2 regions of the Blastochloris viridis genome follow, and region 2 is predicted to be linked to the other one. Evidence: predicted binding sites of a transcription regulator. Region 2 holds the regulator's gene; the other holds the start of a gene.

Region 1 (16,052 bases), 1.9 Mb from region 2:
TCGACACCCGCCGTCGCCACCGGGCGTGGCCCAGCCAAAAGGTGTCTGCCGCGGCGCCACGCTCGGATCGCAAGGGCACGCCGAGAGGCTGCAACGACGCCGACAGCAGGTTGTGTGTGCGCGTCAAGCTCTATGGCATTCTCGGCAACAGTGGACAGCGGTCTTGCGACAGAGGATACGGTAACTCAAAGGCTTAGAGTGCTGCCTGGTTCAATCGGATCGGCGGATGCTCTAAGAACGGCCCGACAGGGGTGGAGCCGATGACCTATTGCTGCGGACTGCTGGTGCACGACGGCCTGGTGATGATCGCTGACACGCGCACCAACGCCGGCCTCGACAACGTTTCGACCTTTCGCAAGCTGCACGTGTTCGAGCGGCTCGGCGAGCGCGTGATGGGGTTGGCGTCGGCGGGCAACCTGTCGATCTCGCAGTCGGTGGTCAGCCTTCTGGCCGAAGGCATCGAGAATTCCGAAACCGGCGAACGCGAGACGCTGATCGACGCGCCGACCATGTTCCAGGGTGCCCAGCGCATCGGCAAGGCGATCCGCTTGGTTCATTCGCTCTATGCCACCGGCCTGGAGCAATCGAACCTCACATTTGACGTGTCGTTCCTGCTCGGCGGCCAGATTTCCGGCAGCAAGCTAGAGCTATATATGATCTACGCGGCCGGTAATTGTATCAGATGCACGGTTGACACACCGTATCTGCAGATTGGTGAGCACAAATACGGCAAGCCGATTCTCGATCGTGCCTGCAACTTCTCGACCGATCTATATGACGGCCTCAAGATCAGCCTGATTTCGATGGATTCGACCATGCGGTCGAATCTCGGTGTCGGCATGCCTATCGACGTGCTGATGATGCGGCGCGACGCGCTGAAAGCCGAGCTCAATTACCGCATCGAGCCGGGCGAGCCCTATTTCCACGACCTGCGTGAGCGCTGGTCGGCGGCGTTGCGCGCCGCCCACATGGCGATTCCGCGGCCGCCCTACGGCGTGCCGAAATCGTAGTGACGACAGCGTCGTCCCGACACGCCCAACGGCCGAGCCGCGTCGATGCTCCGCCAGCGCATCAGCCTTGGTATTCCGCCCAGCAGGTCGGCGTTTCGTAGACGACGACGGCAACGGTCTGCGGCAACGCCGGCCTGACCCGGTCCCAAATCCAAATCGCGATGTTCTCGGCGGTCGGATTGTCGAGCCCGGCGACGTCGTTGAGGCAGCGGTGGTCGAGTTGCTGGTGCAGCGGCGCGAACGCCGCTTCGATGTCGAAGAAATCGACCACGAACCCGGTTTCCCGGTCCACCGGCCCTTCCAGCCGAAGCTCGACCCGGTAGGAGTGGCCGTGCATGCGGTGGCAGCGGTGGGTTTCCGGCACCTTGGGAAGCCGGTGCGCGGCCTCGAACGTAAAGACCTGAGTGATTTTCATGGAATGCAGAGGATCTTGTGGATCTGCAGGCTGAGCTGCCATCGTGGGTGGGCGAGGCAATAGGCGACCGCCGCCTCGGTGTTGCGCTCACGCTCCGGCCCGTCCATCGGCTGGAGCAGGAAATGGGTGAATGCCAGCGTCTCGTACCGGCTCGGCCCGGCGCCGTGTTGGGGAAACACCAGTTTCAGCTCGTCGCCCGCCGTCACCGCCAGCTGCGCCCCCGCCTTCGGGCTGACGCAGATCCAGTCGAGCCCCGGCGGCGGCGCGATGGTGCCATTGGTCTCGACCGCGATCTCGAACCCCTGCTCGTGCAACGCGGCGATCAGCGCGGCGTCGACCTGCAGTAGCGGCTCGCCGCCGGTGAGCACCACCAAGGGCGTGCCCGACCCACCAGCCGGCCACGTGGCCGCAACGGCCGCCGCGAGCTCGCCCGCGGAACCGAAGCCACCGCCGCCCGCCCCGTCCACACCGACAAATTCAGTGTCGCAAAAGGTACAAACCGCGCGCCCGCGATCCGCCTGGCGGCCATTCCACAGATTGCAGCCGGAAAACCGGCAGAATACCGCCGCCCGCCCGGCGTTCCGGCCCTCGCCCTGCAAGGTGTAGAACATCTCTTTGACGGCGTAGGCCATACGTCAGTCCCGGCGGGCGTCAGGCGAAACACGGCTCTCCAACCCGTCGGTCGAAAAACCGCAAAGAATGCCGCCCCCGCGCGGATGAGACGCTGGCGGCTCGGTCGCCGGCTCAGAACACGATGGCCTCGAAGCCGATCATCAGGCCCGCCAACATGCCGGCCACCACGATAATCGCCACCGTCCCCACCGCATAGCCCACCGCAACCACCCGGCCGTCGTGCTCCAGCAGGCCGAGCGAGAGCACCGCAATGGCGATGCCCGGCGGGATATTGCCGATGAACGGCACCGGCAGCATCATCGCCACCGCCAGCACCGCGATCATGGCGCCGAACACGCGCCGGCCAGTGCCGGAGGTGAGAATTTGCAGCCGAGGCGAGGCGAGCTGCTCGACGCGGACGATCCACGGCAGCGTCTTGCCGAGAACGCGGGCGAACGCACCGCGAGCGAACCCCTTGTGCCGGATCGCCGACGGCAGCCACGGCTCCTCGAGCCCGGACGCCAGCTGCAGTGCCAGCAGCAGCACCGCAACACCCGTGATCACCGATACGCCGGGCACCATCGGGAAGCAGTTGGGAATCGCCAGCACCAGGAACAGCGCGCCGAACGCCTTGTGCTCAAGGCGATGGAAAACTTCGCCGAAGGTGATGGTTTCGTCGGGATCACCCACCGCCAGCTCAGACAAAAGTTCGGACGTGCGGCGACCGGCGGCGGACATAACTGAGTTCCCCTTGTCTGCCATAGGTGTCGTACGGAACCGGCGAAATCAAGGCTTCGCCGCCGCCGATCGGCACGATGACTGAGGTCGGCTTACCTGGTTACCTCTCCCGCTACAAACCGGGTGCCTCCTTGCCGACAGGTCGGGCGATTGGCGATGGTGAGCCGCCGTCCCCACCCGAACCAATGGTCCAGGATGCCGGAAGCCGGCACCGGACCATTGGTGCCAGCGGATTCGTTCCCGCCATCGCCGCCGCGACGGCGGCGCCCGGAGCCGGACGGCTCGGCTCAATGCAGCCGGAACATGCCGTCGACGATTTTGAATTCGGCTGGCCCGATCAGCCGCGAATGGGCGACGGTCACCGAGTGCAACGGCCCTTCCAGTTCGCTTTCCCAGAAATTCAAAAACTTGGTCAGCGACGGGAACTTTGGATAAAGATCATAGTCCTGCCAGATAAACGTCTGGAGAATGGCGGGAAAATCCGACCGACGATAGCAGATATTGGCCGTCGTCAGCCCATAGCCCGCGACCTGACGCCTGAAATCATCACTCACCATTCCCTTACCCTCCCTTCACACGCTCGCGAGAGAATTTGGATCGCTCAGGCCAAATGATAGCTCAAGACGACTGGCGCGCAACGGGTGGCTATAGAAATTTTAGATGAACTTCCGTATTATCTGGCAGCATCTAAAGATGAGTGCCAACAGTTAGCGGGCCACTGTCGAGGTCGAGCCGACGACCGCCAGCGTATTCGCCATCGTAACGCCAACCGGCAACTCGCCAATGGCGCCGAGCACCACCATCTGCCGTTCCTTGACGGCGAAAACCGGGCCATCCCCGGTCAGAGCCAGCAGCGTGAACAGGCCTGCGCTCGCGAAAACCATGGCAGCAACGCAACGAACCCACATCTCGACCTCCACCCAGCACCCGGCGGTCCACGTTCGGTTGACCGCAACCGATGTCCGCGCCATCGCACCACACCCCCCATGCAAGCGATGGTCCAGTTCGCGAAGGTACCGATTGGTTAATGCCGATCCGGGAACCGGCGGGTGTCACGGCGGGATACAGCTACCGCCCCAGGCCGAACGGAGGGCCGCTTGCACGGCCGCCAACCGAGTGTTCGCTGTTTTGTACCGCCACGCCCGGATCGGCGGCAACATTGTCCGGCATTACGGCGGCAACTGCTCAATTTTATAGCAAGGCGGCACGATTTGGCGAGCTTGGGCGTAATCATATCCGCGTCAGTCCGCGTTGGATCGGGCTGACGCGTACGCGCTGCACCGGGCGGAGCGGCTCGCGCCGCCCGGCGCACGGCACCTCTCACTGCGCCAGCCAGCCGCCATCCATGTTGATGGCAGCGCCGCGCAGATTGGCGGCCGCGTCCGAGCAGATGAACACCGCCAGGGCAGCAATCTGCTCGGGCGTGACGAACGTCTTCGACGGCTGCTTTTCGCTCAGCAGATCGCGGCTCGCCTCGGCATCGCTGAGGCCCTTGCGCGCGGCAAGCGCGTCGATCTGCTTCTGCACCAGCGGCGTCAGCACCCAGCCGGGACAGATGGCGTTGGCGGTAACCCCGGTTTCCGCGGTCTCCAGCGCCACCACCTTGGTCAGGCCGACCACGCCATGCTTGGCCGCGACATAAGCCGACTTGTTGGGCGAGGCCGCCAAGCCGTGTGCCGAGGCGACGTTGATGATGCGGCCCCAATTGCGGCTCTTCATCCCCGGCAACGCATATTTGGTGCCGTAGAATGCCGCCGACAGATTGATCGCGATCACCCGCTCCCACTGCTCATCGGGAAAGTCCTCGACCGGCGAGACGAATTGGATGCCGGCATTGTTGACCAGGATATCGACCTTGCCGAGCTCGGCGATGGCGGCCTCGATCAGGCCGCGCGTCTCGGCCGGCTTGGCGAGATCGGCGCCGTTGAAGGCCACCCGCACCCCGAACTCGGCAGCCATGCCGGCGCGCAGCGTCTCGATCTCGCCGGCGTCGCCGAACCCGTTCATCATGATGTCGGCGCCCTCCGCCGCCAGCGCCCGGGCGATGCCCAGCCCGATACCGCTGGTGGAGCCGGTCACCACCGCCACCTTTCCCTTCAGCATGTTCTCACTCCCCGGGGACGATCGTTGTGTTGTTCGCCAAGCCGGCCGGCGGCGGTCCCCAGCAACGCGGCCAACATCGTGCCCGCCCGGTTGATGGCGGACCGGGAGCACCAATGGATGCGCCCGCGCCAGCTTACACGATACCGTGGCGACCGAAGATCGCGATCGGCGGCACAGCCTGGCGCAGGCGAACCACCAGGGAGGATCGCCTCTCAAAGAGAACTCCCGCTGTGTCCGGCACCTCGCGGCGATAGGACGTCTTGTCGGATTTGTTCCCGCGAATTCTTCACTCTCTTTGCGTTGTGAGATGTCAATTTCTTTTTCGAACTTTTTTAAATTCTCAGGCCACCTAAATTTCCAAATACCTATTCTTTCGGTTTGAAGCGCATAATCCCAACATAATCACGCGGTATTCCATATTGGCACTCCCCTATCGAGAGTGCTAAATTTTTGTGGCACGCCCTTGCGGGGTGTTGCGCGGCTGCCTATGTCGCAGCCGGGCGAAGGGGGATGGCTTGAAGCGCCCTATCGCTGCAGCTTTTTTGAACGCAAGAATGCTTTGGAGGAATGACATGAAGTTCCGGCCGCTCCATGACCGCGTCGTGGTCAAACGCATCGACGCTGAGCAGAAGACCGCCGGGGGGATCATCATTCCCGATACGGCGAAGGAAAAGCCCCAGCAGGGCGAGATCCTGGCCGTGGGCCCGGGCGCGCGCGACGAAGCGGGCAAGCTGGTCCCGCTCGACCTCAAGGCTGGAGACCGCGTGCTGTTCGGCAAGTGGTCCGGCACCGAAGTCAAGATCGACGGCGTCGAGGTTCTGATCATGAAGGAATCCGACATCATGGGCGTGATCGAAGGCACCGACAGCGCCAAGAAGGCTGCCTGAGGTAAGGCAGCCTGAGTTCGAGGCTGCCTGAGCCGTGACGCCGCGCAACAGCGTCGGCGAGAGACACAGTTTCCCTTTGCCCGCATCGGTCGGGCCTCCGTTTTCAAGGACTAAACCATGGCTGCGAAAGACGTGAAATTCTCTACCGACGCGCGCGACCGGCTGCTGCGCGGCGTCGACATCCTGGCCAATGCCGTGAAGGTGACGCTCGGCCCCAAGGGCCGCAACGTCGTCCTCGAGAAGTCCTACGGCGCACCGCGCATCACCAAGGACGGCGTCACCGTCGCCAAGGAGATCGAGCTCGAGGACAAGTTCGAGAACATGGGCGCCCAGATGGTGCGCGAGGTGGCCTCCAAGTCGTCCGACCTCGCCGGCGACGGCACCACCACCGCCACCGTGCTGGCCCAGGCCATCGTGAAGGAAGGCGTCAAGTCGGTCGCCGCCGGCATGAACCCGATGGATTTGAAGCGCGGCATCGACCTTGCGGTCGAAGCGGTGGTCGCGGACCTCAAGAAGAACTCCAAGAAGGTCACCTCCAACGACGAGATCGCCCAGGTCGGCACCATTTCCGCCAATGGTGACGCCGAGATCGGCGGCTTCCTCGCCGACGCCATGAAGCGGGTCGGCAATGAGGGCGTGATCACGGTCGAGGAGGCCAAGAGCCTCGCCACCGAGCTCGACGTCGTCGAGGGCATGCAGTTCGACCGCGGCTACGTATCGCCCTACTTCGTCACCAATGCCGAGAAGATGCGCGTCGAGTTCGACGACGCCTACATCCTGATCTACGAGAAGAAGCTGTCGGGCCTGCAGGAGCTGCTGCCGCTGCTCGAAGCGGTGGTGCAAACCTCCAAGCCGCTCGTCATCGTCGCCGAGGACGTCGAGGGCGAGGCGCTCGCCACCCTCGTCGTCAACAAGCTGCGCGGCGGCCTGAAAGTGGCGGCGGTCAAGGCGCCGGGCTTCGGCGATCGCCGCAAGGCCATGCTGCAGGACATCGCCATTCTCACCGGCGGCACCGCCATCAGCGAGGACCTCGGCCTCAAGCTTGAGAATGTCACGCTGACTCACCTTGGCCGCGCCAAGAAGGTGGTGATTGAGAAAGAGAACACCACCATCGTCGACGGCGCCGGCCAGAAGGCCGACATCGACGCCCGCGTCGCGCAGATCAAGGCGCAGATCGAGGACACCACCTCGGACTACGACCGTGAGAAGCTGCAGGAGCGCCTGGCCAAGCTCGCCGGCGGCGTCGCGGTTCTCCGCGTCGGCGGCGCCACCGAGGTGGAGGTGAAGGAGCGCAAGGATCGCGTTGACGATGCCCTGCACGCCACCCGCGCCGCGGTCGAAGAAGGCATCCTGCCGGGCGGCGGCGTCGCACTGCTGCGCGCCACCAAGGTGCTCGACGGCATCCCGGTCGCCAACGCCGACCAGAAGACCGGCATTGAGATCGTGCGCAAGGCACTGTCCTGGCCGGCCCGCCAGATCGCGCTCAATGCCGGCGAAGACGGCTCGGTGATCGTCGGCAAGATCCTCGACGACGCAACCTATGTCTTTGGCTTCGACGCCCAGTCTGGCCAGTACGGCAATCTGGTCGCCAAGGGCATCATCGACCCGACCAAGGTGGTGCGCGCCGCGCTGCAGAACGCCGCCTCGATCGCCGGCCTCTTGATCACCACCGAGGCGATGGTCGCCGAGCTGCCGAAGAAGGCGGCCGCGCCGGCAATGCCGGGCGGCGGCATGGGCGGCATGGGTGGCATGGACTACTGAGCCGAAGGGCCAGAAATCCGGAACGCCGCTCGCCAAATCGACGTCCGAGGTCGGCGCAACCGCCGACTTCGGACGCAGACCGGACGACCGGGCATTCCACGCCGCACCTGCGGGTGAAATACGCATGAGATTCAATCCCGGCGGCCGCAACCGCCGGGATTTTAGTTTTGGCCACCTGCGTTCTTCGGCTTGGCCGGGACGCGCCGTTGTCAAAGAACGGCCAGCAATTCAGAGGTCTGGAGCATTTTCCGCCAAACCGGTTCCCACGCTGCGATCCTGCGTTCGCGCGAAATTTGTGTTTCTGGAGCGCGCAGCCCTGAAAGCTTCACGTTTCAACCGCGAAGAGTTCATTCTCCAGTCCGGTCCGGACGATAATTCGCACCCGCCACCAAGAAGTGATCGCGGATCGTTCTCCCTCGCTATTACCTCGCAGAAGGCGATTAATGCCTATCTTTAGTTGAGAAACCACAGCCAATTTCGGCCGACGGCGGACTGCAGGGAGCGATCGGCGTCACATTCCGACCATCCGCATCCCAGCCTTTCGGCAATTGCGGATGCGGCAGTGGTGGCTGACGACTTACGATCACGACAAATCGGGAACGCCCATCGGCCCGACTGTCCCGACCAAGCCGAAGGGCGTCGATGGATTTGCGTGAGGACAACTGCGTGACGTTGGGTTCAACCGAGGCCACGTTGCCGTGCCGGTCGGCTGCTGTGGCCACGGGCAGCTCGGCGCTGGCGGAATTGAGGATATTTACCAACCTCGCCGCGGCAGAGCCGATGTGGCGGGCATTGGAGCGTGAGGTCGTGTTTCCGGCCTGCCAACGCTTCGACATTCTGGCGCTGTGGCTGCGCCACGTCGGCACATTGGCTGGCGTCGAGCCGATGATCGTGATCGGATTCGACGGCACCGGACGACCTTCCATGCTGTGGCCCCTCGGCCGGCGCCGGGTTGGTCCGTTTTGGGTTGCCGAGCCTCTTGGCGGAACGCACGTCAACTACAATTTCGGCTTGTGGCGGAAAAGCCTCGCCGAAAGCCTGGACGCTGCCGCGGTGGCCGATCTTCTCGCCCGCATCGCCAAGCTGGGGGTGCGAGTTGACGTGCTCGCAATCGAGCGCCAGCCGTCGGCCTGGGACGGCGTCACCAACCCATTGCGCCTGCTGCCACACCAGCCGGCGCCGAGCTATGGCTGGCGCGCCCAGTTGGAGAGCGACCCGGCCGCCTATCTGGCGCGACTGATGTCGCCGGATACCCGCCACAATTTCCGTCGCAAGGAACGCAAGCTCGCGCGGAACCCCGGCTATCGCTACCACCGCACAGAAACCCCTGAAGAGGCCGCGCGGGCGATCGATGCCTATTTCGCCCAAAAGGCCGCGCGGCTGCGCAGGGCCGGCATCGCCAACGTGTTTGCCGAGCCCGGCGTCGAGGCCTTCCTGCGCGCGGCGGTGCAGCACGGCCTTTCCGACGGCCGGCCGTTGCTGGAGTGCCACGTGCTGGAATGCGACACCGAGGTGATCGCGTTCTGCGGCGTGCTGCGCGATGACCGGCGCGTATCCGCCTTGCTGCTGTCGATCACCGGCTCGGAGAACGCGCGCTGGAGCCCCGGCGTCGTGCTGCTGATCCACCTCGTCTCCGAGTGCTGCGCGGCGGGTTACGATTGGTTCGACCTCGGTGTCGGCGAGGCCGGCTACAAAGGTTGGTTCTGCGACGAAGCCGAAGCGCTGTTCGATTCCTTCCTGCCGCTGACGCTGAGCGGTGGGGTGCTGGCGGCTGGACGAGCCGGCCAGAACGCGCTCAAGCGCCGCATCAAGCAGTCGCCGCGTCTGTGGGCAACGGTCCAATCGGTCCGCCGCCGGCTGTTCGGCGCCGGCTGCTCGGCCGAAGAGACACGGTAATCAGGCCGGCGAAGCGAACGTAGTTTCCGCAAAAGCCGGAGCCCGTTTTGCGAAGGAAACGTCGATAATACAAAATTTCAGAACATCCGCTCGATTCAGCCGGACCGGCAGGTGCTTTAGGCTGCCATAACCGGATCGTCCGACTCCGCAGCCTCGTCGGGAGCATCGTCCTCCACCACCGCGATCAGATCGGCGATGCCGGCTTCCGTCAGCTGATCGTAGATCTGCTCGGCCTCCGCCGGTTCCCATTTTTTCGGACCGACCACGACCACCAGCGGCAATTGCGGCGCAAACGCCGCCTTGGCCAACGCCGTCGCCGGCGGCGCCGCCAGGATGACGTGGTCGTAGGTCTGGGCCAGCGCCGACAGCGCCACCACCAGCCGGTCGGCGGCCAGCAGGTCCTCGATCTCCGGCGACGGCGCCCCGGTCGGAACGATGTGGAGGCGCGACGTGCGGTCGCGCTGGATTACCTGCCCGAACGACGCGGTGCCGCGCACCAGATCCACCACGCCAGGCGCGGCCGGATCGCCGACCAGGCTCGCGCCGGTCTGACGCGGATCGAGTTCGATCAGCACGGCGCGGCCGCTCACGGCGAGGCCGCGGGCAAGCCGGACGACGATCGGGCTCGCATCGACACTGCCGTTGGCCGGCGCGACCGCGACCATGCCCGCCCCTCGCTCCCGGACGAGGTCGGACAGTGTGGGAGCGCCTGGAGCCGGGGCGGACGCCTCGCCCAGCTCGGTCCGGGTCGCTTCGGCATCGGGCGCCGTCCTGCCGCTTCGATTCGGCGGCGACGACGGCGGCGTGCGTCCGGAAAACAGCTCCGCGCTGACGAGAAGGCCGGCCGACAACACCAGCACCGTAAGCGTGACCAGGGCTATAATCGGCAGCTTCTTGGGGAAGCTCGGCACGTTGGAGGGCGTCGCCCGCGAGATGATGCGCGCGTCCGCCGGCAGCGCCGACAGCGTGTCGCGCGCCGCCGAGTCACGATAGCGCGCCAGGTAGGATTCGAGCAGGTCGCGTTGCGCCTTCGCCTCTCGTTCGAGCGCGCGAAGGTGCACGTCCTGCTCGTTGGAGCCGGCGGCCTGACGCTTCATCTGCTCGAGGTCTTTCGCCAGCTGCTGCTCGCGCGCTTCGGCGATGCGGGCGTCGCTCTCGAACGCCCGCACCATCCGGTCCGCCTCACGGCGGATCTGGCCCTCGAGCGCGGAAATCTGGGCGCGCAGTTCCTTGATGCGCGGATGCTGGCCGAGCAGCGTCGATGACTGCTCCGCCAGCACGGCCGTGAGCGTGACGCGTTGCTCGACCAGGCGCCGGATCAGCTCGGAATTGAGGATTTCCGAAACCTCGATCGGTCGGCCGGAGGCGAGCATCCCGCGGATCGACCGCGCCTTCGCTTCCGCATCGGACTTCTGGGCGCGCGACGTGCCAAGCTGGGTGTTCAGCTCCGAAAGCTGCTGGTTGGACAATTGGGTGTTGTTGACGCCGACGAACAGGTTGGCCTGAGTGCGGAACGCCTCGACGCGGCCCTCCGCCTCGGCCACCTTCTTGCGCAACTTTTCGATTTCGCCCTGCAGCCAGTTCGACGCCTGGCGGGTGGTGTCCTGCTTGGCGAGCTGCTGCAGCCCGAGATAGGTCTCGGCGACCGCGTTGGCGACTTTCGCGGCCAGATCGCGATCGCGCGATTCGAACTCGACCGCGATCACCCGCGACTTGTCGATGGGATAGACCCTGAGCCGATCGAAATAGGCCTTCAGCACGCGCTCTTCTGCTGCGCGCGAATCGTCGCCAAGACCGACCAGACGAAGCAACAACGACAGCAGCGACCCGCCGGAATTGAACTCGGGCCTCTCGTCAAGCTTGAGCTCTTTCACCACCTGCCGGCCAAGGTCGCGCGATAGCAGAAGCTGGACCTGGCTGGTCACCGCCTCCGGATCGACCAGCGTGCGGTCGGCCACGCTGGTGCGCTCGATCTCCAGGCGGAAGGCGGCGGACTCGCGGTTTTCGACCAGGATGCGCGATTCCGAGGTGTAGACCGGCGTCATCAGGTTGACGGCGACGAAGGTCACCGCCGCCGCAACCAGCGTGGGCGCCAAAATCCACTTCCGCTTTTCCCACAGCGAGCGGCCGAGCGCGCCGAGATCGACCTCGGCGGGCTCATTAAAGGCGAGTGGCAAGCGGCCGGCCTCCACCGCGACTTGGCGGCCGATCGAAGGCGCCACACCGGCGGCACGAACCCGAGCCGACTCTGGATCGCGCTCGTCCGTATCGTCGACACCGCTCATCGCCCACTCCACGCAACTGACCGACGGCATGATTAAAGGCTATTAGGGTTGCTGGCGGGTTAATCAGCTTCGTCATGAAGTTGTGCAACGCTTCGTTAACCACGTTTGCTCGATACAGGTGGCTTGATACGAGCGAGATTTCGCGATGCGAATGCCCCTCATCATCCTGCTGGCCGTCGTGCAGATGCTCGTAAGCTGCGCCACACCGCGGATCCAGGTCGACACGGCGTTCGAGGCGCCCTACACGCTGGACGCTGGCGATCGGCTGCGCGTCACTGTGTTCGGCCAGGAAGGATTGTCCAACACCTACGCCGTCGATGCGGCCGGAAAGATCGCGATGCCGTTGATCGGCACCGTGGAAGCGCGCGGCCGCACCACTGAGGAACTGGCGCGGGCAGTTGCAGCCCGGCTGCGCCAGGGTTACGTGCGCGAGCCGCACGTCGCGGTCGAGATCGAGACCTACCGTCCGTTCTTCGTGCTCGGCGAGGTCACCGCCGCGGGCCAGTACGCCTACGTATCCAGCATGACGGTGGAGACCGCGGTCGCCATCGCCGGCGGGTTCTCGCCACGCGCGACCAAATGCTGCGCCCAGATTTCGCGCGTGGTGAACGGAGAAGTGGTCCGCGCCACTGTGCCGATGAACTATCCAGTGCGGCCGGGCGACACGATCAACGTCCCCGAGCGGTGGCTGTGACGCCGCTCCGCATCCTGCACGTGCTGCGGGCGCCGGTCGGTGGACTGTTCCGCTACGTCGTCGACCTCGCGCGCGAGCAGACCGCGCGTGGCCACGCGGTCGGCGTGGTGGCCGACGCCGCCACCGGCGGCGAACGCGCCGAGGCCATCCTGGTGGACTTGGCGCAAAACCTCGAACTCGGCGTCAGCCGGGTGCCTATGAGCCGCCAAATCGGCGTGCTCGACATCGCTGCGGTGCGCCATGTCGCGGCGAGAGCGCGCGAAACCCGGCTGGACGTGCTGCACGGACACGGCGCCAAGGGTGGCGCCTACGCTAGGCTGGCGGCGCCGCACGATGCCATCCGCGTCTACACGCCACACGGCGGCAGCCTGCACTACGACACCAGTTCCATCGTCGGCCTTCTCTACCTGACGCTGGAGAAGGTGCTGGCGCGGCGCACCGATCTGTTCCTGTTCGAAAGCAATTTCGGTCGCGATGCCTTCATCCGCAAGGTCGGCCAGCCGGTGGCCATGGAGCGGATGGTCCACAACGGCGTCGCGCCGGCGGAGTTCGAGCCAGTCGCGCCCTGGCCCGACGCCCGCGACATCGTGTTCGTCGGCGAACTGCGCCGACTGAAAGGCGTCGACCTGGTGATCGAGGCCATCGCCCGGCTGCGCGACGAGAGCCTGCCGCTCACCGCCACCATCGTCGGCGCGGGACCGGACGCCGAAGCGTTTCGCGCCCTCGCCGCAGCGAGGGGACTGACCGGCGCGCTCGCCTTCCCCGGCGCCATGCCGGCTCGCGAAGCCTTCGCCTACGGGCGCGTGCTGTGCATGCCCTCCCGCGCCGAGTCCCTGCCCTACGTGGTGCTGGAGGCCGCCGCCGCAGGCCTGCCGCTGGTCGCAACCCGAGTCGGCGGCATGGCCGAGATTTTCGGCGAGGCATCGCACCGCCTGGTGCCGCCCGACGACGTGGCGGCCCTGGCACAGGCGCTGCGCGCCGCCGCCACCCAGCCGAACGTCGCCACCACCGCAGCGTTGCGCGAGCGGGTACGCCGCCATTTCTCGGTGTCAGCGATGGCCGATGGCGTGCTCGCCGCTTACTGTCACGCCATTGCTCGACGTCGAGGTTAAGCCTTCCGTGATGGTTTTGACGTAGAGATCCTGACCAGATGTCTGCGTCGGCGGCAGTCCGGAAACAGGCGGTTTGCGGCCGGTCCAACTGAGGTTGACGTAACGGGCACTGGCGGTAAGCCGTGGTGTCCGGTGTGGAGCGTCTCCACATCTGTCCTGGAACCGCAGTGGCGCGACGTGGTTTTACACTCCCGAAACCGCGCCGGGCCTCGGGAGTGCGCAACACAATGGCCGATGAAAATCTGCGCGGCGGGCTCAAGGCCGAGATCGACGTGTCCCCACGGGGATCCGAATCCGGCCATCTCGGCGCCGTGGCCAGCCACATCGCCGACGAGCCGATTGCCGGCGCGATCTCGCCGATCGTGCTGGCGGGGTTCGTGCCGCTGGTTGAATTCACCGCCATCTCGCTGCTCGGCACCGCGATATACCTCGCCTACGTCGTGCCCGACAGCGGCTTCGCAGCCTATTACCCCCTCACCATCCTGGGGCTGTCGGCCATCGCGGTGCTCGCCTTCCATTCCATCGACATCTACCAGGTGCAGGCGTTTCGCGCGGTGGTCCTGCAATTCTCGCGAATGTTCGCCGCCTGGACTTCGATCTTCATGATCGTGTTTGCCATCGTGTTCTTCGCCCGCCTCGACGGCGTGTTTTCGCGGGTGTGGATCGCGACCTGGTACAGCCTCGGTGCGGTGATGCTGTTCGGGCTGCGTGTCGGCCTTGCCGGGTTGGTGCGAACCTGGACCCACCAGGGCCGGCTGGTTCGCCGCACCGCCATCGTCGGCGGCGGCGAGGCCGGTGCCAGCCTGATCCAGTCGCTGGAGGCACAGGCCGACTGCGACCTCGACATCATCGGCGTGTTCGACGATCGCGGCGACGGTCGCTCGCCCGAGCGCATTGCCGGCAAAGTGAAGCTCGGCACTGTAACCGACCTCGTCGAGTTCGCGCGGCGCACCCGCATCGACCTGGTGATCTTCTCGCTGCCGGTGACCGCCGAGGCTCGCATCCTGGCAATGCTAAAGAAGCTGTGGGTGCTGCCGGTCGACATCCGGCTGTCGGCGCACGCCGCCCAGCTGCGGTTCCGGCCGCGTGCCTATTCCTACATCGGCAATGTGCCGACCATCAATGTGTTCGACCGTCCGCTGGCGGACTGGGACGTGGTGATGAAATGGCTGTTCGACAGGGTGATCGGCAGCTTGACGCTCATCGCGCTGTCGCCGGTGCTGCTGGCCGTGGCAATCGCGGTAAAGCTCGACTCGCGCGGCCCCGTGCTGTTCCGGCAGAAGCGCTACGGCTTCAATAACGAGCTGATCGAGGTATTCAAGTTCCGCTCGATGTATGTCGACCAGTGCGACGTGGCCGCCTCCAGTCTCGTAACCAAGGGCGACCCGCGGGTGACGCGGGTTGGGCGCTTCATCCGCAAGGCCTCGCTCGACGAACTGCCGCAGTTGTTCAACGTGGTGTTTGCTGGCAACCTGTCGCTAGTTGGCCCGCGTCCCCACGCCATGCAGGCGAAGGCGGAAAACCGGCTCTACGACGAGGCGGTCGACGGCTATTTCGCCCGCCACCGCGTCAAGCCTGGCATCACCGGCTGGGCGCAGATCAATGGCTGGCGTGGCGAAACCGACACCGCCGAGAAAATTCAGCGTCGCGTCGAGCACGACCTCTACTACATCGAGAACTGGTCGGTGATGTTCGACCTCCTGATTCTGCTTAAGACGCCGCTTGCGTTGCTGAAGTCGGAGAACGCCTATTGACCGGGGCCACCATCAGCACAGCCGCGGGCCTGCCGTCCCCGCTCGCGACCTCGTCCGGTCGCGACCGGCTCCGGCTGCTGCTGTTGCTGCTGGTCGGCGTATCGAGCGCCTTCGTTTTTATGGAGCCGTCGCCCTACGAGGTGTTCTCGCTGTTCACGCTCACGGTGTTCGCGGCGACCGGCCTTGCCGTGACGCGCGCGCACGCGCCGCTGATCCTGCTGGTCATCCTCTACAATGCCGGCTTCACGCTCTCGTTGATTCAGGTGTTCGGCGAGCCCAAGACCAACATGTGGGTGTGGGTGTCGTGGTATCTCGGCTTAACCGCGATCGGCTTCGCGCTGATCGCCACTCGCGACACCGCGCGCCGGCTGAACGCGCTACTGACCGGACTCACCATCGGCGCGGTGGGCGCGGCGCTCTGCGGCATCGCCGGCTATTTTGGCGTGATGTCCGAGTTGTTCACCCTCTACGGCCGGGCTCGCGGCACTTTCAACGATCCCAACGTGTTCGGCCCGTTCCTGGTGCTGCCGGCGGTGCTGTGCGGGCTGCGCGTGCTTGGCGGCGGCGCCGGTGCGCTGGTCCGCAACGTGCCGATCCTGGCAGTACTGCTGCTCGGCCTGTTCCTCAGCTTCTCCCGCGGCTCCTGGTTCATCTTCGTCGCCTCGGCGATGGTGGCGGTGGTGCTGTCGCTGCTCACCGCCCGCTCGCCGGTGGCACGCGCCCGCATTTCGCTGCTGACCGGTGCCGGCGTCGTGTTCGTAGTCGGCCTGGTGGTAGCGGCACTG
Region 2 (16,052 bases):
GCGCCCCAGGCGGCCAGCCGCGTCTTCAGCACTGGCGCCAGCACCGGCGAGGCGGTGGCCAGGAGATAGACCTTGCCGGCGAGGTCGGGCCGTGCGGACGGGTCGGCCTCGGCCGCCGCCGGCAGCGCCGCCACGAACGAGAATATCGAGCCCTGGCCCGCCTCGCTTTCCAGAGAGATCGAGCCGCCCATGCCGCGCACGATGCGCTCGGCGATGGCGAGGCCGAGGCCTGCGCCGCCGTGGCGGCGACTGGCGCGGGACTCGGCCTGTTCGAACTCGGCGAAGATGCGGGCGCGGTCCGCGGCGACGATGCCGGGGCCGGTGTCGGCGACCTTGAAGGCCAGCCGGCCATCGGCGGCGGCGGCGAGCGCGACGCTCACGCCGCCGCTCTCGGTGAACTTCACGGCGTTGCCGATCAGGTTGAGCAGCACCTGGCGCAGCCGCGCCGGATCGCCCAGCACGCGCCGCGGCACGTTGTCGTCGAGGTCGGCGACCAGCTCGATGCCTTTCATCTGGGCTCGCGGCGCCATCAGCTCGACCGTCTCCAGCACCAGTCGCGCCGGGTTGAACGAAATGAGCTGCAGGTCGAGCCGGCCGGCCTCGATCTTGGAGAAGTCGAGGATCTCCTCGATCAGTCCGAGCAGCGCCTCGCCGGAGGTTTTTACCGCCGAGGCATAGGTCTGCTGCTCCGGCGTCAGCGGCGTTTCGAGCAGAAGGTCGGTCATGCCGAGGATGCCGTTGAGCGGCGTGCGGACCTCGTGGCTGACGATGGCAAGAAAGCGGGTCTTGGCCTGGCTGGCCGCCTCGGCGCGCTCACGGGCGTCGGCGAGCTGGGCCAGCACCATGTCCGGCGTCGTCGGCGGCTGTGTGTCGGCCAACATCACCGAGGTGCCGGCTCGCAGCGACTGCTCGGCCACCACCAAGCGTTGGGTGAGGCTTCCAATGGCGCGGTCGCGCGCCGCGAGGCGCTGGTTGAACTTCATGCGCACGATCGCCAGCGCGCCGCCGAGCCCGACCGCCACCGCCACCGCCATCAGCCCGGCGGCGATCGCCACCCCGGTGCCGGCGGAGCCGCTCTCGGCCGCGCCGGCCGGTGCCGCCATCGCGACGATCGCCCACGCGCCGGCGGCGGCCGGTACCGCAAGCCGCCGGGCGCTGCATCCAGCCATGCGGCCGAACCGGCCGGCCGGTTCAAGGCGCGTGAGGGTCGTCAGACGTCGCATGAGGCTTCTCCGTAGCGTCGCGATGCAGCCTCGCCGATCAACCTTGCGCGGACGTATCGACCAGGCCGGGATACGCCCTGCCGCTGCCGTTGACTTAACGTCTTAGTTAGCGAAAGGTTGGCGTGCCGCTGACGCCGACGCGCGAAAAACCGTCGATGGGCGATAAGCTTGATCACCGACCCGGACCGCACCGCCGCCGATGCCGCGCTGAAACGGCGGCTGGCAGCGGATCATCCGGGCAACCGCATCGCCTACGGCCGCGGCAAGGCTGCATTCATCGAGGAGACCATGCGGCGGATCCGGTCGCCCCGGTAGCGCCGGCCTGGGTTGGCGTTTTGCCCAGGGCCGCCTGCATCGCGCCGTCCGCCGGCGGCCGGTAGGACAGCGCCTCGGCGAGGTGAAGGCGGCCGACGGTGTCGGCGCCGTCGAGGTCGGCGATGGTGCGGGCGACCTTCAGCACCCGGTGGTAGGCGCGCGCCGACAGCCGCAGCACGTCGGCCGCCTCGCGCAGCAGCGCGACGCCGGCGCCGTCGAGGCGGGCGATGTCCTCCAGCACCGCGCCGTTCGCCTCGGCATTGGTGAGGAGCTGCGGCAGGCCGAGCGCGGCGAAGCGCTCGATCTGCCGCGTCCGGGCGGCGGCGACGCGGGCGGCGACCTCCTTCGAGCCCTCGGCGGCCGGCGGCAGCACCAGATCGGCGGCGGAGACGGCGGACACCTGGATGGTGAGGTCGATGCGGTCGAGCAGCGGCCCGGACAGCCGGCTCTGGTAGTCGGCTTTGCAGCGCTCATTGGCGCCGCGCCGGCAGGTGTAGCCGGGGGTGTCCGCCTCGCCGCAACGGCACGGGTTCATCGCCGCCACCAGCATGAAGCGGGCGGGATAGGTGACGCGGTGGTTGGCTCTCGCAATCACCACCTCGCCGGTCTCGATCGGCTGGCGCAGCGAATCGAGCACCTGCGGCTGGAACTCCGGCAGTTCGTCGAGGAACAGCACGCCCTTGTGGGCGAGCGACACCTCGCCCGGGCGGGCGCGCAGACCGCCGCCGACCAGCGCCGCCATCGAGGCGGAGTGGTGCGGCGCCCGGAATGGCCGGCGGTCGGTGAGCGCGCCGCCCTGAAGCTCGCCGGCAACGCTCATCACCATCGATACCTCGAGCAGCTCGGCCGGGGCGAGCGGCGGCAGGATCGAGGGCAGGCGCTGCGCCAGCATCGACTTGCCGGCGCCGGGCGGGCCGACCATCAGGAGGTTGTGGCCGCCGGCGGCGGCGATCTCCAGCGCGCGCTTGGCACTCTCCTGGCCCTTGATGTCGGCGAGGTCCGGCAGCGGTGCGCCGGCGGTCATCACCTGCGGCGCCGGGCGCGACAGCACCTGGGTGCCCTTGAAGTGGTTGGCAAGCTGGATCAGCGACGATGGCGCCAGGATGTCCATGTCGGGGCTGGCCCAGGCCGCCTCCGGCCCGCTCGGGCCGGGGCAGATCAGGCCGCGGCCGCTGGCATTGGCGGCGATCGCCGCCGGCAGCACCCCGGCGACTGGCGCGATGCGGCCATCGAGCGCCAGTTCCCCCACCACCGAATAGCCGTTGAGGGCGTCGGACGGGATGGCGCCGATCGCCGCCATCAAGGCGAGCGCGATCGGCAGATCGTAGTGCGAGCCTTCCTTGGGCAGGTCGGCCGGCGCCAGATTGACGGTGATGCGGCGGGCCGGCAAGGCGAGGCCGGAGGCGATCAGCGCGGCGCGCACCCGCTCGCGCGCCTCCGACACCGCCTTGTCGGCGAGGCCGACAAGGTGGAACGCCGGCAGGCCCGGCGCGACCTGGACCTGGACATCGACCGGCAGGGCCTCGACGCCCTGGAACGCCACCGTCGCCACACGCTGGACCATGCCCGCCCCCGCATCTGCTATGCAAGGTAGCGTGCGGCCGAGCCGGGAGGCAACAATCACCGCCGCCGCAGCGGCTGGCACCCGCCGCGGCATCGCGGTTAATAATGAGTTTCCGCAAAGTCCAGCAGCGGCGGGCGATACGGTCTAGGGGCTTGAAACCGGCGGATTTGCCGAGCACTATCCAGTCGCTAACCGAAACCTCAGAGTGTCTAAGGGATTTGCGCACTGACGATGGCCGCGAATCGTCGTAATAAATTCAACTTGGCGCTGTTGCCAATTCGCAGTTCCGCCCTCACGGCATCGTTGAACCCGCACCAAGCGCGAAAACTCGACGGAAGAGGGGGTGTGCCGGTATGATTAGAGCGGGGTTCGCAGCGGCCTTGATCCTGGTCGCAGCGATGGACGTTGGATTCGCCATCGAGGTGCAGGAACGCCCGCCTGCCGAGGCGAGCGAGGCGTCGGCGCCGGAGATGGTGACGAAGCCGACCGGGTGGACGTTCCAGGGCGGCAGCAGCGCCGGCTATGATTTCCAGTTCGGCGCCCTCCTCCTTGGCATCGAGGGCGATTCCTATTTCGCCCACGCCGGCATCGACCACAACATCTGGGACGGCCAGACCTATCGCGGCGAGTTCGGCGGCGGTTGGGGCACCGTGCGCGGCCGCGCCGGCCATACCCTGGGCGGGGTGCTGCTCTACGGCACCGGCGGTGTCGCGATCGAGGATTCCGCGATCGAGGCCAGCGACGCGGCCGCCGGCAAGACGCGGGCCGGCTGGGTGGTGGGCGGCGGCGCCGAGCGGTCGTTCACGACCAACCTGTCGGCCCGGATCGAATTCCTGCGGCTCGATTTCGGCAGCTTCCGCGACGTCGGCGGGGCATCGCAGCCCAATCTCGACAAGAGCGCCGTCGACATGCTGCGGGTCGGCTTCAACTACCGCTTCTGATACGGTTCCTGGTTGATCAGTTCGGAATCGCCGTTGGCCAGGGCCGCGTCTTTTCCCTCTCCCCTTGCGGGAGAGGGTGGCGAGGATCAGCGAAGCGAAATCCGAGCCCGGTGAGGGGTATTTCAGCCTCCTCGGCGCGGGCACCCCTTGTAACTTGAACCGTCCGCGTTCGGGTAGAGTCCCCGGCTCGTGTGGCCGGTGGCAACCGGCAAATCGCCCTGCGAAGGCGGGCGCTCAGCGCCGCTTTGCCTCGATCGCATCCCAAGCCCCAGCGGCGAGATCGGGCCCGCCAAGCGCCTTGATGGCGCGGATGCCAGTCGGCGACGTGACGTTGATTTCAGTGAGATAGCCGTCGATCACGTCGATGCCGACCACGATGAGGCCGCGCGCTTTCAGCGCCGGGCCGATGGTTGCGCAGATCTCGCGCTCGCGCGGGGTGAGGTCGGTCGCCACCGCGGCGCCACCGCGCACCATGTTGGAGCGGATGTCGTCGACCTGCGGCACCCGGTTGACCGCGCCCGCCGCCTCGCCGTCGATCAGGATGATGCGCTTGTCGCCCTCGGCCACCTTGGGCAGGAACGCTTGCGTCACCCACGGCTCGCGGAAGGTGGCCGAGAACAGGTCGAAGAACGAGCCGAAATTGGCGTCCTGCGCATGGAGCCGGAACACCGCCGCGCCGCCGTGGCCGTAGAGCGGCTTCATCACCACGTCGCCGTGCCGGGCGCGGAACGCCTGGATCTCGTCGCGATCGCGGCTGATCAGGGTCGGCGGCATCAGCTCGGGAAACTCGGTGACGAACAGCTTCTCGGGCGCGTTGCGCACGGCCGCCGGATCGTTGACCACCAGCGTTTTGGGGTGGATGCGCTCGAGGAAATGGGTTGAGCTGATGTAAGCAAGGTCGAACGGCGGGTCCTGCCGCATCAGGATGACGTCGAAGGTCGAAAGATCGACGCGCTCGGCCGTACCCAGCGTGAAATGCTCGCCCTGGACATCCTTGACGGCGAGCGGCTGGACCGCGGCGAACACCTTGCCGCCCGCCATCGCCAGCCGGTCGGGCGTATAGTAGCCGAGCGCATGGCCGCGGGCCTGCGCCTCCAGCAGCAGCGCAAACGTGGAATCGCCGCGGATGTTGATCCGCTCGATCGGGTCCATCTGCACGGCAACGCGAAGAGTCATGGCTTTATCCATCGATATCGAATGCGGCGGGGATGTGCCGCGGCAGCGAGCGCGGTGCCACCAGCACCACGTCGAACCGCACGTCGAGCCCGTTGAGATCCGGCCGCGCCGCCAGCCAGGCCGAGGCGGCGTCAATGATGCGGCGGCGCTGGCGCGGCGTAACCGCATAGGCGGCATCATCCAGCGCGCCGCGCCCCTTGACCTCGACGAAGATCACGGTCGAGCGGTTGCGCGCGACGATGTCGATCTCGCCAAACGGCGAGCGCCAGCGCCGCGCCAGGATGCGGTAGCCCTTGCCGACCAGCAGCGCCGCCGCGACGCTTTCGGCCGACAGGCCGAAGCCGTGCGCGGCCAGCCTAGCCGGCGCCGGCTCGCCCGGCGCGGAGCTCTCGCGCCGACCGGCGTCGGGCTTGCCAACCTCGCCGGGGCCGACCAGCCGGCGGCCGCCGGAGGCCACCGCTTGGTCGGCCGTGAGCTGCGCCTTGATGTCGCCGGGCTTCACCAGGGTGCGGGCGGGGGTGACTGGGGACGGCCGCTTGCGCTCAGCCATGGTGGGGCTCGCGGGTCAGTTCGAGCGCGCGCTGATAGACTTGCCGCCTGGGCAGGCCGAGCGCACCCGCCACCTCGGCGACGGCGTCCTTCAGCGAGGCGGCGGCCAGCGCCGTCGCCAGCGCGGCGTCGATGTCGCTGTCGGCCGGGGCCGCCACCGGCAGCGGCGGGCCGACCACCACCACGATCTCGCCCTTGGGCTCAAGGCCCGCGATTGCCTCGGCCAGCTCGGCCAGCGTGCCGCGGCGGACGTCCTCGTGCAGCTTGGTCAGCTCCCGGCACACCGCCGCCGGGCGGCTCGGGCCGAGCGTCTCGGCCATGTCCTTCAAGCTGTCGGCGAGGCGGGGGCCGGTCTCGAACACCACCAGGCTCGCCGGCACCGCGGCGAGCTCGGCCAGCCGGCCGCGCCGCGCCGCCGATTTCGGCGGCAGGAAGCCCTCGAACAGGAAGCGGTCGGTCGGCAGGCCCGACACCACCATCGCCGCGAGCAGGGCGGAGGGGCCGGGCAGCGCCTCGACGGTGTGGCCGGCCGCGACCACCTCGCGCACCAGCTTGTAGCCGGGGTCCGACACCAGCGGGGTGCCGGCATCCGAGATCAGCGCCACCGCCGCGCCTTCGGCCAGCCGGGCGAGCAGGCGCGGGCGCATCTCGGCGGCGTTGTGCTCATGATACGGCAGCAGCGGGACCCGGATGTCGTAGCGGGCGAGCAGGCGGCTCGAGATGCGGGTGTCCTCGCAGGCGATCAGGTCGGCGCCGGCCAGCGTTTCCAGCGCGCGCAGCGTGATGTCGCCGAGATTGCCGATCGGGGTCGCCACCACGTGCAGGCCGGCCCGCGCCTTGGGGGCGTGAATTGAGGTGTTGCCGATCAGAAACGATCGCGCCTGATCGTGGGGGTTCGCCATCGGATACCGCTTGTCCACAGCCGACGCCCCCTTTACGGATGGGACGTAACCGTCGTTTTGACAGAATTCCGTGGTGATCGCACGCTTAACCGTCGGCGCCACCAACGCGGAGCAAGGGAATGTGCATCGCGACCCGTGCCAAGCAAAGGCAGGTCTCGCGCCGCGGCGCGCTGCAGTTGGCGGGCGCTGGCGCAACCCTCGGCCTCGCCGCTTCGCTCGGGGCGTGCCAGAGCAGCACCGTGTTCAGCGACGCGCCGGCGCCGCCGCCGGAGGCCAAGCCGGCGTCGACCGCGATCGGCAGCGGCTCGGTTCGCGTCGGCCTGATCCTGCCGCTGACGGCCAGCGGCAATGCCGGCGCAGCGGCGCAATCGCTGCGCAACGCCGCCGAGTTGGCGCTGGCCGAGTTCAACGCCCCCGATATCTCGCTCATCGTCAAGGATGACGGCGGTTCCGCCCAGGGCGGCCAGAGCTCGGCCGAGCAGGCGCTGGCCGAGGGCTGCGAGATCCTGCTCGGGCCGCTGTTCGCGGTGGCGGTGCGGCCGGCCGGCCAGGTGGCGCGGCAGCGCGGCGTGCCGGTGATCGCGTTTTCCACCGACGCCCAGGTCGCCACCCGCGGCGTGTTCCTGCTCAGCTTTCTGCCGGCCTCCGATGTCGACCGCATCGTCAGCTATGCGGCGGAGCAGCGCCGCAAGTCGTTCGTCGCCCTGCTGCCGGACAATGCCTACGGCCAGGTGGTCGAGGCCGAGTTCCAGCAGGCGGTGGCCCAGAGCGGCGGGCGGGTGCTCGGCTTGGCGCGCTATCACGCCGGCCAGACCCAGAGTGCGGTCGCGCAGGTCGCGGCGGTGGCGCGGCAGGCCGACTGCGTGTTCTTGCCCGACAACCGCGACGCCGCGCTCGCCGTGATCAACCAGCTCAAGGCGGCCGGGGTCGATACCGCCAAGACCGTGCCGATCGGCACCGGCCTGTGGGACGATCCCGGCGTCCATCGCGACGCGGCGTTCAACGGCGCCTGGTACGCCGCTCCGGACAATGCCGGCTTCCGCGGCTTTGCCCAGCGCTACCATGCCAAGTTCGGCAGCGAGCCGGTGCGGACGGCGTCGTTGTCCTATGACGCGGTGTCGCTGGTGGCGGCGCTGGTCAAGACTCAGGGCTCGCAGCGCTTTTCGGAAGGCGTGCTGACCAATCCGTCCGGCTTCTCGGGGGTGGACGGCATTTTCCGGTTCCGGTCGGACGGTACCTGCGAGCGCGGGCTCGCCGTGCACCAGATCGGCGCCGGCACCTCGCGCATCATCTCGCCTTCGCCCAAGGCGTTCGTCACGACCTGAGCCGCCCGGCAGCGGGGCGGCTTACGCGGCGAGGTCCGCTACCACGGCATCGAGGATCGGAAACCCCGCCTGGGTGACGCGCAGGCGGCGGTCGCCGATAGTCTCGACGAAGCCGAACTCGATGAGCTGGGCGATTCGCTCCGGATCGATGCGGCGGTCGGCCATGTCCGAATAGCGGCCGAGGTCGATGCCCTCGGCGAGCCGGAGCCCCATCAGCAGGAACTCGTCGCCGATCTCCTCCCGGCTCAGCACGTCGTCGACCACGGTGCCGGTCGCACCGGCCTCGACCCGCTGAAGCCAGGCCTCGGGGTTCCGCTCGGCGGCGAGCGCCCGCCGCCGACCGCCGACCGCCAGCCGGCCGTGGGCGCCGGGGCCGATGCCAGCATATTCGCCCGAGTGCCAATAGATCAGATTGTGCCGGCTCTCCGCCCCTCGCCGGGCGTGGTTGGACACCTCATAGGCCGGCAGACCGGCATCGCGCGTCACCGCCTGGGTGAGGTCGAACAGTTCGCGGGCAAGGTCGGCGTCGGGCGGCACGATCTTGCCGGCCGCATTGAGGGCGAAGAACGGCGTGCCCTCCTCGATGGTGAGCTGGTAGAGCGACAGGTGCTCGGTGCCGAGCGCGAGCGCGCTGGTGAGTTCCTGCTGCCAAAGGTGCGGGGTCTGGCCCGGCCGGGCGTAGATCAGGTCGAACGACACCCGCCCGAACACGCCCTGGGCGATCTCGAGCGCCGCCAGCGCCTCCTTCGCGGTGTGCATGCGGCCGAGCGCCCTAAGGTCGGCGTCGTTCAGCGCCTGCACGCCGAGCGAGGCGCGGTTGACGCCAGCGTCGCGGTAGCCGCGGAACCGGGTCGCCTCGACCGAAGTCGGGTTGGCCTCGATGGTGATCTCGATGTCGTCGTCGAACGACCACTGCTCGGCGATCGCTTCGAGCAGCGCCGCCACCGTGGCCGGCTGCAACAGCGAGGGTGTGCCGCCGCCGATGAAAATCGACCGCACCGTGCGCGGGCCGATGCGCTGGGCGGTGGCGGCAATCTCGCGGGTGAAGGCGCGGGCGAACCGCGCCTCGTCGATATCGTCGTGGCGGACGAAGCTGTTGAAGTCGCAATAGGGACATTTGGCCAGGCAAAACGGCCAGTGCAGATACACGCCGAAGCCCGGACCTGCATCATTCTCGGACAAATGACGCCTCCGCCAGTTTCAGGAAGGCGCGGGCACGGTGCGACAGGCCACGGCCGGCCGTCCAATCGACGCCGTGCTTTTCCTCGGCGCTCATTTCGCCGAATGTCCGCGTCTCGCCATCGGGAAGAAAGATCGGATCATAACCGAACCCGAGTTCGCCGCGCGGCGGCCACACGATGGCGCCGTCGATGGCGCCCTCGACCGCCACCACCTCGCCGTCGGGCCAGGCCAGGCAGAGCGCGGCGACGAAGCGGGCGATGCGCGCCTGCGGCGTCAGCGCGTTGCGGGCGGCAAGCTCGGCCTCGATTCTCGCCATCGCCGGCATGAAGTCCTTGCCCGCGCCCGCCCAGCGCGCCGAGAACACGCCGGGGGCGCCGTGCAGCGCCCACACCGCGAGCCCGGAATCGTCGGCCAAAGCCGGCAAGTTCGCGGCGACCGCGGCCGCCTGGGCCTTGATGCGGGCGTTCTCGGCAAAGGTGGTGCCGGTCTCGGCCGGTTCGGCAAGGCCGAGGTCGGCCGCCGAGACCGGCTCGATCTTGAACGGGGCGAGCAGTTCGCCGATCTCGCGCAGCTTGCCGGCATTGTGGGTGGCGACGACGAGGCGGCCCTCGCAGCGGCGCGCGGGGTGATGACCCATGATCAGGCCACCGCCTGCTTCTGCAACGCCACCAGTTCGCCGATCCCGGTGCGGGCCAGCGCCATCAGCGCCAGCAATTCGGCCTCGGAGAAAGGCTCCTTCTCGGCGGTGCCCTGGATCTCGACGATGCCGCCGGCGCCGGTCAGCACGAAATTGGCGTCGGTGTGGGCGTTGGAATCCTCAAGATAGTCGAGGTCGAGCACCGGCACGCCGTCATGGATACCGCACGACACCGCGGCGACGTGGTCCTTGAGCGGGATACGCGAAATCATGCTCCGCGCCTTCATCCAATTGAAGCAGTCGTGCAGCGCCACCCAGGCGCCGGTGATGGCCGCGGTGCGGGTGCCGCCGTCGGCCTGCAGCACGTCGCAATCGATGGTGATCTGGCGCTCGCCCATCAAAGGCAGGTCGACCACCGCGCGCAGCGCGCGGCCGACCAGACGCTGGATTTCCTGGGTGCGGCCGGAAGGCCGCCCGGTCGAGGCCTCGCGCCGGGTGCGCTCGTGGGTGGCTCGGGGCAGCATGCCGTATTCGGCGGTGATCCAGCCGCGGCCCTGGCCTTTCAGCCACATTGGCATCTTGTCCTCAAGCGTCGCCGCAACCAGGACGTGAGTTTCGCCGAACTTCACCAGGCAGGAGCCCTCGGCGTAACGCGCAACGCCGCGCTCAAGGGACACCGGGCGCATCTGGTCGGGGGCGCGGCGGGACGGACGCATGGAACGACTCCTGGGCTAAGATCGTGTTCTTCTAAGCAGGATTTTCCGACTGCGCCACCGCGCACGGCGCTCGCCGGAGGCACCGACCGCGCCAGCGGCCTTGCGGCGAGCGCCCGCGGACGACACATTAGGGGCGAAGGAGTTCAGTCCCTTGTCGATCGAACGTCCCGTCGTCGTGCCACACGCCACCTTGTCGCAGCTCGATCAGCGCTCGCGCGAAATCTTCAAACAGATCGTCGAGAGCTACCTTGCCACCGGCGAGCCGGTCGGCTCGCGCAACATTGCGCGGCTGATCACGACCCCGCTGTCGCCGGCCTCGGTGCGCAACGTCATGGCCGACCTCGAACACGCCGGCCTGGTTTACGCCCCGCACATCTCCGCCGGGCGGCTGCCGACCGAAACCGGCCTGCGGTTCTTCGTCGATGCCCTGCTCGAGGTTGGCGACCTTTCGGCCGAGGAGCGCTCCTCGATCGAGGCGCAGGTGGCCGGCGAGGGCCGCACCATGGCCGGCATCCTCGCCGAGGCCTCGACGCTGCTGTCGGGGCTGTCGCGCGGCGCCGGCGTGGTGCTGGTGGCCAAGTCCGACACCCGTATCAAGCACATCGAGTTCGTCGGGCTCGACCCCACCAAGGCGCTGCTGGTGCTGGTGGCCGATGACGGCCAGGTCGAAAACCGGGTGGTGATGCTGCCGCCCGGCCTGCCGGCGTCGGCGCTGGTCGAGGCCTCGAACTTCCTGTCCGCCCGCATCCGCGGCCGCACCCTGGCCGAAGCCCGCGCCGACATTGCGAGCGGGCTGGCGGCCGGCCAAGCCGAGCTCGACCAGCTGACGCAGCGTCTGGTGCAGGCCGGCCTCGCCTCCTGGTCCGGCGGCGCGGCGGGCGAGCGCCAGCTGATCGTGCGTGGACAGGCCAACCTGTTGGAAAACCTTAAGGCGCTGGAGGATCTGGAGCGCATCCGCAGCCTTTTCGACGACCTTGAGGCCAAGCGCGGCGTGATCGACCTTCTCAACCGCGCCGAGGTGGCCGAGGGCGTGCGCATCTTCATCGGCTCGGAGAACAAGCTGTTCTCGCTGTCGGGGTCATCCACCATCGCCGCGCCCTACCGCAACGCCGAGGGTCAAATCGTCGGCGTGATCGGCGTGATCGGGCCGACCCGGCTCAACTACGCCCGCATCATCCCGATGGTCGACTATACCGCCAAGGTGGTCAGCCGGCTGATGGGTGCGTCGATGCCGGACCCGACGCTGGCTTGATTTTTCACGATTCTCCGCCGATATCCCGGCGGGAATTGGTTAATTTCAGAGACAGGATCGCCGTTATGACGACGTCCGGACACCCGTTGAATCCCGAGCAGGCTGCCGAGACCGCCGCGGACGCCGCGCCGGCGGACCGCGCGGCCCCGGCGGATGCGACTCAAGCGAGCGCACCCCAGCCGAACCTGGAGGCCCTGGCCGCGGAGGCGGCCGACCTGCGCGACAAGCTGCTGCGCACCCTGGCCGAGATGGAGAACCTGCGCCGGCGCACCGAGCGCGAGGTCGCCGACGCCAAGAGCTATGCCATCGCCGCGTTCGCCCGTGACGTGCTCAACGTCGCCGACAACATGGAGCGCGCGCTGGCCGCGGTGCCGGCGGATGCGGTGTCGGGCGATGCCGCGTTGACGACCTTGGTGGAGGGCGTCGAACTCACCGAGCGCGAACTGGCCAAGACGCTGGAGAAGCACGGCGTGCGCCGGGTGGAGGCGGCCGGCGGCAAGTTCGACCCCAATCTGCACCAGGCCATGTTCGAAATTCCCAACCCCGACGTGCCGACCGGCACCGTGGTGCAGGTGGTGCAGACCGGCTACGTGCTCGGCGAGCGCATCCTGCGGCCGGCGCTGGTCGGCGTCGCCAAGGGCGGCCCCAAGGTGGCGCCCGAGGCGCCGCCGCCGAGCGAGCCTTCGGATCGGGGCTGAGAGACCGTTTGGAAACTCGGACGGCAGGCCGCGTTGTGGCGCGAACTGCCGGACGCCAGGAGGAAAGCAAGACCGATATCGGGGCGTACCTACGAGCTTTTTGACGCCGCGACCGGCGTTCGCCCCGCAACCCGAAGGGCCGGGCCGCTTTCGGGCGCCCGGTTCGTCGCCGATCTCGACCGTACTCCCCGGTACGCTCTTCGATCGGCTCCTGCCGGAGCGCCCGAAATCGGCTCCGGCGCGGCCCCGTCGGAGTTTCCAAACGGTCCTTTGAGACCAATCCGGGTCAGTTGAGTTCGATGCCGTCGCGCAGCGCGCGCAGGCGCGGCATCACCGCGTCGAACTCGGCCTCCGGCGTCACCGCGACGACGCGGACATAGCTGCCGCGCTCGACCCGGATCCACTGCACCAGCTTGACCGGGTTGCCGGTGGCCGCATCGACGCCGCTGGCGCGGATCTCGTGGCCCGGCACGCCGCGCACCCGCTGCGGCTCCGAACGGTCGACCCGCAGCTTCTTGACGGTCGGCATCCCGCCAACCAGACGGCGGGCGAACATGTCCATCTTTTCGCTGTCGGGGACGCCGCCGGCGCGGCCGACCACGATCAGGGTCTCCTTGCCGCCATTGTCATCGCCGCTGCCGGCCGAAAGATAGAGCGTGGTGCCGCCCAGCGTCCGCACCGGCTTGAAGCCGGCCAGCTCGCCGACCTGGAACGGCAGCGCGGCGACCTGCTGTTCGATCGGCGCCGGGGTTCTGAAGACAAGTGACAGCAGCGCCTCGCGCATCGCCTCCACCGGATAGGCTTCCCCGTTCGCGGTCGGCACCTCGGCCGTCGCCATCACCGCGCTCATCGGGCCGCGCGCGATCAGGATCCACTTGTTGACGGTCTCCGCCCCCACCGACTGCCGCCCCGACAGCAGCAGCGCCGGGCCGTTCGCCAGCGTCGACGTCGCGCGCGTTACCTCCGTCAGGCCCTTGGCGGTCAGCGACTCGTCGGTCATTTCCTGCGTCAGCACGCCATATGCCTCGCGCGGCAGATCGATGATCAGAATGCGCGCCCGCTTCTGGCTGTCCTGGAAGGCGGCGATGCCCGGCACCTGGGTCATGCCGGCGGGCGGCACCAGGCCGGCGGCGGTGCCCGGCGGAAACACCGGGCCCGCGGCGGCGGCCGGCCCCGCGAACACGGCGACAAGGGCGGCGACGGCGAGCGGACGCATGGGGTGTCTCCTCAGAATCGAGTTGGAATTGGCCGGACAGTCGTTCGAATCGTCATGACGCCGTCGAGGCGAATGGCCTACCTTCAGTATGAACCGATGGAGGCAGCGATGTGGACCCACGGCCATTTTTACTGGAACGAGCTGATGACGCGCGATCCCGATACCGTGCGGGCATTCTACGAGGCGACCGTCGGCTGGCGGTTCGCCGAGCATAACCTGACCGACGGTTCGCTCTATTGGGTGGCGTTCGCCGGCGACACGCCGGTGGCGGGCGTCTTCGCCATGTCGGGACCCGACTTCGAGGGCGTGCCGGATAACTGGATGCCTTATCTCGCGGTCGATGACGTCGAGGCGCGCCTCGAGGCGGCGGTCGCCGCCGGCGCGACGGTGATCCGGCCGGCGTTCACGGTGCCGGCGGTGGGCCGCTTTGCCATCCTGCGCCAGCCGGGCGGCGGCGCGATCGGCTGGATGACGCCGGCCTGATGCGACGGCGGTTGTCGGGCTCCGGTTGCTCCGTTCGGGGCCCGGAAACCACCTCGCCGAAATTCCCTCGATCAGGGACGAGTTGTCGGGGCCGGCAGCCGGAATACGGGGTTCCGACCGCACCGGCGGACCCCGCGTCACGCCGGATTTTGGCTCATTCGACCGACTGCAGCCAGCGCGGCGGCGGGCAGCGCAGGCCGGGCTCCGGCTCGCAGGCGCTGATCGAGTACATCACCGCCTCGACCCGGCCGATCAGGTTCTCGAACGGCACGGTACCGACTTCGGCGAACCGGCTGTCCTCGGAATTGTCGCGGTTGTCGCCCATCGCGAAGAAATGGCCGGCCGGCACCGTCATCTCCGCCATGTCGTTGCCGGGGCCGGAATCGGTGCGCTTCAGGATCGGGTGGCTGCGGCCGGCCGGCAGCTGCTCGCGATACTGCGCCACCCGCACCACCCAGCCCTCCGGCGCCCGGTAGAAGAACGGGCCCTCCGGCGCCCGTGCCGCCGGGGTGTCGTTGACGATCAGCAGGCCATGTTCGATGCGAACACGGTCCCCCGGCAGCGCCACCACCCGCTTCAACAGGTCCACGTCGGTGGTGGGGTGGCGGAACACCACGACGTCGCCGCGCGACGGCAGGCTGCCGAACAGCCGGCCGTCGGGTAACGGCAACCGCGGCAGCAGGGCGCCACCCGGCAGCGAGAACCGGCTGTAGCCATAGGCGGCCTTGTTCACGGCGATGCGGTCGCCGATCTCGATGGTCGGCACCATGCTCTCGGTCGGCACGTGATAGCTGGCGAGGGCGAACGACCGCAGCACCAGAAAGGCGGTGAGCGCACCGAGGACGGCCTTGATCTGGTTGCGCACGGAACGCCCCGAGGAATCTCTGCCGCCTTGAAGCAGAGGATTGTGACCCGACCGGGACCATATCGCCGGAGGGAAGATTTGCCAGAACCACGCGAAGGCGGGTTGCGGCAACGGCACCGGTTGACGTGGTGTGCGGCGATCGGCCGCGGCGGCGCCGATGTCGAAACCGCCTGGCCCTCGGTTGCCGCCCGCCGTTCGGCATTGCTGTCTTCAGCCAGCGCGATCGGCCCGCTGCCCGAGCAGGTTACCGGCGTTTCGGCTTGCCGTATTGTCAAGAAAATCCACTGCGCGAGACCCGGCCGGCGATCATCGACTCGGTGCGCGGCTGGCGGATGGCAAATGCCGGCCCGGAGGCCCGGCGAGGCGCTCCGCGACAACCTCCGCTCGATCACCACGCTGCACCCGAAGCCGTTCAATGGACGGTCGTGCCGTACCTCGGTGTGGCCGTCTCTGCTGCCCGGCTGAGAACGCGCCCCTTGTGGGGTGGAACCCCGCTCCTTATATAGCCGCCGAACCCTTGAGGGGCCGCGCTTTGGTCGGCCGCGGGGGCACGCAACGCCACTCCGCGACTTAAAGCCAATATCCGGGTGCTCTAAAGGCCCGGCCGGTCCGCTGCAGAAGGAAGGTTTACCGCAATGTCGAAAGTCATCGGCATCGATCTCGGCACCACCAATTCTTGCGTCGCCGTCATGGAAGGCAAGACGCCGAAGGTGATTGAAAACGCCGAGGGCGCCCGCACCACGCCCTCGATCGTCGCCTTCACCGACGATGGCGAGCGTTTGGTCGGCCAGCCCGCCAAGCGCCAGGGCGTCACCAATCCGGAGCGGACCTTCTTCGCGGTCAAGCGCCTGATCGGTCGCCGCTACGACGATCCGATGGTCGAGAAGGACAAGAAGCTCGTCCCCTACAAGATCGTGCGCGCCGGAAACGGCGACGCCTGGGTCGAGGCCGACGGCAAGGCCTATTCGCCCTCGCAGATCTCGGCCTTCACGCTGCAGAAGATGAAGG

The links. Region 2 encodes HrcA, which represses chaperone genes, less so after heat shock. Its sites were predicted from a motif close to GTTAGCACTCNCNNNNNGNGAGTGCTAAC; they were not measured.
Region 1: groES (co-chaperone GroES) is a predicted target of HrcA. The motif match lies at 5,297-5,325, and genes of this name have one in related genera.

The regions. Positions count from the first base shown of each region.
Region 1 is NZ_CP012946.1:1,417,363-1,433,414, reverse strand. Features, by position in the region: gene BVIR_RS06365 (proteasome-type protease) at 261-1,010, shown strand; gene queD (6-carboxytetrahydropterin synthase QueD) at 1,072-1,425, opposite strand; gene queE (7-carboxy-7-deazaguanine synthase) at 1,422-2,057, opposite strand; gene BVIR_RS06350 (exopolysaccharide biosynthesis protein) at 2,170-2,775, opposite strand; gene BVIR_RS06345 (usg protein) at 3,063-3,332, opposite strand; gene BVIR_RS16735 (hypothetical protein) at 3,483-3,695, opposite strand; gene BVIR_RS06340 (3-hydroxybutyrate dehydrogenase) at 4,096-4,878, opposite strand; gene groES (co-chaperone GroES) at 5,451-5,765, shown strand; gene groL (chaperonin GroEL) at 5,883-7,526, shown strand; gene BVIR_RS16730 (hypothetical protein) at 7,510-7,983, shown strand; gene BVIR_RS06325 (GNAT family N-acetyltransferase) at 8,169-9,422, shown strand; gene BVIR_RS06320 (GumC family protein) at 9,539-11,707, opposite strand; gene BVIR_RS06315 (polysaccharide biosynthesis/export family protein) at 11,859-12,401, shown strand; gene BVIR_RS06310 (glycosyltransferase) at 12,398-13,513, shown strand; gene BVIR_RS06305 (undecaprenyl-phosphate glucose phosphotransferase) at 13,741-15,267, shown strand; gene BVIR_RS06300 (O-antigen ligase family protein) at 15,264-16,052, shown strand, end outside.
Region 2 is NZ_CP012946.1:3,282,102-3,298,153, reverse strand. Features, by position in the region: gene BVIR_RS14360 (response regulator) at 1-1,223, opposite strand, end outside; gene BVIR_RS16970 (GrpB family protein) at 1,392-1,538, shown strand; partial or broken gene BVIR_RS14355 (YifB family Mg chelatase-like AAA ATPase) at 1,567-3,102, opposite strand; gene BVIR_RS14350 (outer membrane protein) at 3,501-4,043, shown strand; gene gshB (glutathione synthase) at 4,278-5,219, opposite strand; gene BVIR_RS14340 (YraN family protein) at 5,224-5,574, opposite strand; gene rsmI (16S rRNA (cytidine(1402)-2'-O)-methyltransferase) at 5,762-6,670, opposite strand; gene BVIR_RS14330 (penicillin-binding protein activator) at 6,790-7,995, shown strand; gene hemW (radical SAM family heme chaperone HemW) at 8,017-9,177, opposite strand; gene rdgB (RdgB/HAM1 family non-canonical purine NTP pyrophosphatase) at 9,164-9,814, opposite strand; gene rph (ribonuclease PH) at 9,817-10,530, opposite strand; gene hrcA (heat-inducible transcriptional repressor HrcA) at 10,682-11,782, shown strand; gene grpE (nucleotide exchange factor GrpE) at 11,848-12,480, shown strand; gene BVIR_RS14300 (hypothetical protein) at 12,767-13,696, opposite strand; gene BVIR_RS14295 (VOC family protein) at 13,769-14,179, shown strand; gene lepB (signal peptidase I) at 14,334-15,044, opposite strand; gene dnaK (molecular chaperone DnaK) at 15,680-16,052, shown strand, end outside.